Regions from separate parts of the Planococcus beijingensis genome, predicted to be linked through region 1. Evidence: predicted binding sites of a transcription regulator. Region 1 holds the regulator's gene; the other holds the start of a gene.
What was found. The regulator NrdR, encoded in region 1, represses ribonucleotide reductase genes. The targets are predictions, from matches to a motif close to AACACNATATATNGTGTT.

Region 2: the regulator NrdR is predicted to act here: its motif matches at 1,215-1,232, upstream of IRE19_RS07315 (vitamin B12-dependent ribonucleotide reductase).

Annotation. Positions count from the first base shown of each region.
Region 1 covers NZ_JADHDZ010000002.1:14,317-17,638, reverse strand. Annotated here, with positions in the region: gene dnaI (primosomal protein DnaI) at 1-529, opposite strand, end outside; gene IRE19_RS06280 (replication initiation and membrane attachment family protein) at 530-1,912, opposite strand; gene nrdR (transcriptional regulator NrdR) at 1,924-2,400, opposite strand; gene speD (adenosylmethionine decarboxylase) at 2,514-2,897, opposite strand; gene IRE19_RS06265 (glyceraldehyde-3-phosphate dehydrogenase) at 3,214-3,322, opposite strand, start outside.
Region 2 covers NZ_JADHDZ010000002.1:222,126-225,447, forward strand. Annotated here, with positions in the region: gene IRE19_RS07305 (rhodanese-like domain-containing protein) at 1-142, opposite strand, end outside; gene IRE19_RS07310 (lipoate--protein ligase family protein) at 242-1,078, shown strand; gene IRE19_RS07315 (vitamin B12-dependent ribonucleotide reductase) at 1,266-3,322, shown strand, end outside.

The DNA of each region.
Region 1 (3,322 bases):
ACGATTTGCCGATGCCGAATTGACCGTACAAATACAAGCCTTTTTCAGGCAGGCTGCCAGGCCCAGTCACCTGATCCAGAAATTCCCCGACAGCCATCAACGCTTCCATCCGGCTTTCGTCTGCATCAAATTTATCCAATGTCGCCTGCATGACTTCTTTCGGCATGTACATGCTGTGAATCAGTGAAGAGGCATGGCGTTTGTTGTCTGCGGCTTCTTTCAAACGGCATTTGGTGTAAGAGATGCCGATGGTGCCGCGCTCCAATACCAGATTCGGTTCGAAACCTTTCAAATGGTTGATGCATGCATCTACACTTGGGCATTTATTGCAGTCATGGGACTGATCAATATATTCATATAACTTCCCAAGCCCTCTATCAATGGTGGAATCATCTATTTCGTCTGCATGGTCTTCCCGGAATTTTTGGACCCCGGGATGGGCCAGCACTTCTTTGCGCATGTCGTTGTATCGCTCAGAGAAAGCAGGCGCATTGACTACACGTTTCAATGTTTCACGAATCGGTTCCATTTAACCACCTTTTCCTTTCTTCAGCGCAAGTTTCGCAAGAAGTTTTTGTTTTTCCACTTCCAGGCTATCGTTTTTCGGTCCGGTCTTGACGACACGTGCCTGATCCTTATTATGGAACCATTCCGGCAGCTTTTCTTCACGCAGCGGTTTTCGGTTTCCGTTGCCTGTAAACGGCTTGGCAACTGTCGTAGGCGAGCCTTCTGATTTCCACTTCATATACTGCATATGCTCGACGCGAGCCAGTTCCATCGCTTCTTTTGCCGTAGTGACATTTTTGCGCAGCCAATGCGAAGCGATTTTTTCCACGTACGCTTTTGTCAGTTTCATATCAGTACGCAAGAGTACATACTGGAGCAGCACATTGACGACAGCCGGCTTCATGCCATGGGTTACCACCAACTGATTGGCCAGCTGGACATCTGCCGGCAGCGGTTCGTTGCCATCAGCGATGTCGCGGAGCACTTGAATCGGTGGCGCCGTTTCCAAATAGGCCAGCAATTCGTCCTGTTTGGTTTTCGGAACCTCCTCTCCTTCTGTTTCCGGCAGTTTCGGAGTTTCCTTCTGCATTTGGACGAGCTGAGGAGCAGTAGTGGAAACTGTCAATTTATAGTACTCGGATGCTGCTCGTTTCAGCCCCTCCACCGTTAAACGGTAATCGTCTTCAATCGCCAGCAAAACCACTTTTTGCATTTCCAATGGCCCCCATCCATACAGGTAAGCCAGTTTGGAAATGAACTCTCTGATGACAGCGGTCAAAACTCGCCGAGGCACCAGCTGTTCTGACAGTCCTTGGCGAAGCAAAGTAAAATCAAACTCGAAATCAGATTCGTATCCACCTTTTTTCCGTTCCTGCAAATCCTCCTGTGCCGGAGGATATCCTGCTTTCGCATGGACAGGCTGGAAAATATCCGTGAACGTCCGCGACACTTCGTCAAAATCCGAAGGGATTTCATTGTGCACAAGAAAACGATCGCGTACACGGCGATAAGACGTTTCACCGATTTTGCTGAATAGGAACATCGACAACAAAGGATCCATAAAAAAGGTTTTCGGGTCTAACGGCGGACATAACTCATAGATAAAGCAGCGGTCGTCCGTGTTTTTCCGATAAGTTTTCAGCAAACCGATCGCTTCCAATTGAATTCTTGCTTCAAAAATTTTCGCGATGGGTTTTCCCAATGTATTCATCAGCGTGTAATGCGTTGCCTCTTCCTTAGCGCCTTCTGCTTCCGCCCACAGCGTCAAATACAACGCGATGGCTTCCGCTCCAATCATCGGCTGATACAGCATCGTCAACAATTGCCGGTCATAATTTGAGAACGGGTACGGCAAGCGGATCCGATACGGATCAGCAGCTTGTAATTCTTTATAATACGCAGTCATAAGTCACCGCCTTATTCGCTTTTCTTATCTTCCGGACTTTTATTGAGCAAATCCTTCAGTTCGTCGATAAAGACTGTAATGTCTTTGAATTGGCGGTAAACAGAGGCGAAGCGCACATATGCCACTTCATCGATTGTTGCCAGCCGGTTCATGACCAATTCACCGACTTCTTCGGATTTCACTTCCGGGTTGCCTGCTCGGCGCAGGTCTTTCTCGATCGTAAAGACGACTTCTTCCAATACTTCCAAAGATACCGGCCGTTTTTCGCAAGCACGAATTAAGCCCCGCAATACTTTTTCACGGCTGAACTCTTCACGTGACCCATCTTTTTTGACGACAATCAGCGGCATTTCTTCGACTTTTTCGAAAGTGGTAAAGCGGTAACCGCATGACTCACATTCTCTGCGCCTTCTGATTGACTTCATTTCATCGATTGGCCGCGAATCGACAACACGTGTGCCGTTATGTTGGCAAGCTGGACATTTCATTTCGACATCTCCCTAACTTCTCTATCTAGTGTATCTAGTATAACAAAAATTCATTGGGAAAATAGAAAAAGCAGAGGATTTTGTCCCCTGCTTAGTGTTTTTTGTTAAATGGATTATACAGTTACTGAAACTTTGGATTTCTCAACACTGACTGGACCCATACCGCGCGGAATTTCGACAAGCTCACTTGAGGTTGACCCTAGCGCTTCTGCGATATATTTCGCTGCAATAGTTGGATCTAAATCGCCGCAAGTATAAACATCTACACTTGCATAGCCGTGTTCCGGGAAGCTGTGGATGGTTAAGTGAGATTCAGAGATGATCACAACTCCGCTGACACCTTGTGGCGCGAATTTATGAAAAGCTACCTCTCTTACTTCAGCTCCAGATTTGAGTGCAGCATCAACAAAAGTTTGTTCGATAAAATCCATATCGTTTAATTTGTCAAAATCACACTGCCAAAGTTCTGCAATTACGTGACGTCCCATTGTTTCCATGGTTCGTTTTCCCCCTTTGATATCATTTTGTTTTTTGCGCAAAATATTCAAAGTTGACTACCACGGGGGAAAGTTAGTCCAAAGAGGTCCTAACCCTTTAAGCAGTCATGTGAATAAAAATCTTACGCTCCTAATTCCGAGGTACATGATGGAAATTCAGAAGTGGTAGTCGTTTTTCAACTACGATTCATAGTATAAAACGGATTTATCGCAATTGCAATAATAATATCTTTTGGATATTGAAAAACTTTCATTAAATTTCCCATAAAAAAACCCCGTTTCTCCAGACGTTCTGGAAGAAACGGGATGTAAGACCTTATTTAGATACCAGTACCATAGCCTGAGCAACTTTCTTGGTCAAATCGATGACACGGGCTGAATAGCCCCATTCGTTGTCATACCATGCCAGAACTTTCACTTTCCGG
Region 2 (3,322 bases), 210 kb from region 1:
CAATCAATTGTGCTCTGCGGTAGCCTTCGATAAATTGCTCCTGTGTCAGGTTAGTGACAGCTTTTTTGATGCGGAAATAAGAAATGACCGCGTAAATGATGATTGCCAATACGATGGCGATCGTGATGTACAGAAATTCCAATGTTCTTGCCCCTTTCTCATCTTCCTTTATTATAAGAGAAGAGATGACGGATATTCAATGCCAATGTTACACTAATTATCGGAAATAGGAGGCGATCTTGTGAAATATCCAAAATGGATTTTTATAAATTCCGGTGCCGGCAGTCCGGCGTTCAACATGGCGCTTGATGAAGCCTTGCTGGCATGGCATAGTGAAGGGCTTATTCCGCCCGTCATCCGTTTTTACAGCTGGCAGCCTGCTGCCTTATCGATCGGTTATTTTCAGAACGTAGAAAAAGAAATTGATATGGAAGCCGTCGACCGGCTTGGCCTTGGATTTGTCCGTCGGCCTACAGGAGGCAGAGGTGTTCTCCATGAGCATGAACTTACATATAGCATCATCGTCAGTGAAGATTACCCGGAGATGCCCGAAACCGTAACAGAAGCTTATCGCGTATTGAGCGAAGGGTTGTTGGAAGGGTTTAAAAATTTGGGGTTGGACGCCTATTTCTCGGTGCCGGATACAGAAGAAAAACGGGCCGATTTGAAAAAACCGAAATCAGCGGTTTGTTTCGATGCACCGAGCTGGTATGAAATGGTCGTAGAAGGAAAGAAAGTAGCGGGCAGTGCCCAAACGCGCCAAAAAGGCGTCATCCTGCAACATGGTGCTATACTGATAGATCTGGATGCCGAGAAGCTATTGTCGGTTTTCAAGTTTTCCAGTGAAGCTGCCAAAGAGCGCATGCGCAGCAAAATTCCGGAAAAAGCAGTATCGATCAATTCGCTCCGCGAAAAACCCGTGACGCCGGAAGAGTGTATCCATGCGTTTAAAGCCGGTTTCGAACAGGCCTTGTCAATCAGTCTGGAATCCTACAATTTGACCGAACAACAATTGGCGGATGTCAAGGCTTTGGAAAAAATAAAATACGGGAATTCTGAATGGAATTTCCGCGCTTGAGAGTCTTTAGGCTCATTTTGTAGATTTCTAAAGCTGGAAACGTTGGTAAATAAAGCTTTTCATTGCCTCAAAAGTTTCCATCAGAAAATTGTTATTGAAAAGAAGTTTCAACATATAGTATGATGGGAATTGAATTAATACTATATATAGTATCTAACTCCATATAACACAAAGGAGGAATTGTCAAATGGTTTCCGCCACACAATCCCAATATTCGTTGAATGCAAGAGCTTTAAACAAAGATATCGAATCGTTTCCCCAGGTACATGCAATTACTCCTGACATGAAACTGACGCATAAAGGTGTATCGCGCCTCGTGATGATCGACCGTTATTCCTTTAAGGACACGGAGAAGAAAACACTTAAGGCAGGCGATTTTGTTGTATTGACTGTCAAAGAAGATCCGAAATTCCCGGCGCGCGGCCTTGGCTACATCGTTTCCATCGATCACCAGGCCAATAAAGCACAGGTTTGGATCGAAGAAGATTACAGAAGTGCAATCGACAAACCGGAAGAGCAGCAGGCAGGCATCGTCAATCGCCCGATCGACGTGATTGAAAAACCGCTTGAAGTGTTTTACGAGCAGATCGCCAAACGCAATGCAACGGGCCTTGCCTCTGTAGAAGAAACAGCTGAAAAGCGCCAGGAATGGTTTGAAAAATTCTATCAGCAATTGGTTGGATTGAAATTCATTCCGGCTGGACGTGTCCTATATGGAGCGGGTGCTGATACGGACGTTACGTACTTCAACTGTTACGTAATGCCGTTCGTGGCAGATTCGCGTGAAGGCATTTCCGATCACCGTAAACAAGTGATGGAAATCATGAGCCGCGGCGGCGGTGTCGGAACAAATGGTTCGACACTTCGCCCGCGCAACACCTTGGCACGCGGTGTCAACGGCAAATCATCAGGTTCTGTTTCGTGGCTGGATGATATCGCTAAATTGACGCATCTTGTTGAGCAGGGCGGTTCACGCCGAGGCGCACAGATGATCATGCTGGCTGACTGGCATCCGGATATTGCAGAATTCATCATTTCGAAAATGCAGAACCCGCGCATTCTTCGTTATTTGATTGAGAACACAGAAGATGAGACCATCAAAAAATTGGCTCACGACAAATTGAAATTCAAACCTTTGACAGAGCAGGAAGATGCAATGTACCAAGGGATCCTGAATTACCGTGCGATTCCTGGAATGGGCGGATTCAATGAAAAAATTATGCGCGATGCTGAAACCAAGCTGCGTGATGGCGGAACTTATTCAGTCCACAACGAAGAATTCCTGACAGGCGCCAATATTTCCGTCACATTGACCAGCGATTTCATGACAGCAGTGGAAAATGATGCAGACTTCGATCTGCGCTTCCCTGCAGTAGAGTCGTATTCAAAAGAAGAGATGGCTGTCTACAATGAAAAATGGCAGGAAGTCGGCGATGTCCGTGAATGGGAACGCATGGGCCATGGTGTCCGTGTTTACCGTACGATGAAAGCACGCGAACTGTGGAACCTGATTAATATTTGTGCTACCTATTCAGCAGAACCGGGTATTTTCTTCATTGACAATGCCAATGAAAAAACCAATGCAGCAGCTTACGGGCAAAAAGTCGTAGCGACCAACCCTTGCGGCGAGCAGCCATTGGCGCCTTATTCTGTTTGTAACCTGGCTGCCGTCAACTTGGCGCAGTTTGCAGATCCGAAAACGAAGACGGTCGATTTCGAAGCGTTGAAAGAAACGGTTCGTGTCGGTGTCCGCATGCAGGACAACGTCATCGATGCAACTCCTTACTTCCTGGAAGAAAACCAGGTTCAGGCACTTGGTGAACGCCGTGTTGGCTTGGGTGTCATGGGGCTTGCGGATCTATTGATCTATTGCGATAAAGAATACGGTTCTCCGGAAGGCAACGAGCTTGTAGATGAAATCTTTAAGACGATTGCTACGGCTGCTTATGAAATTTCGACAGACTTAGCAGCAGAACGCGGCAGCTTCCCGTTCCTCATCGGCAAAACTGATGAAGAGACGGCAGCACTGCGCAAAGCTTTCACAGAAACAGGATTTATGCAGGGAATGCCGGAACATGTTCGCGAAGCAGTACTTGAGAAAGGTATCCGCAACTCGCATCTGTTGACGGTAGCTCCAACAGGATCTACTGGGACGATGGTTGGCGTTTCAACCGGACTTGAACCTTATTATTCATTCACATACTACCGCAGTGGACGCCTTGGCAAATTTATCGAGGTGAAAGC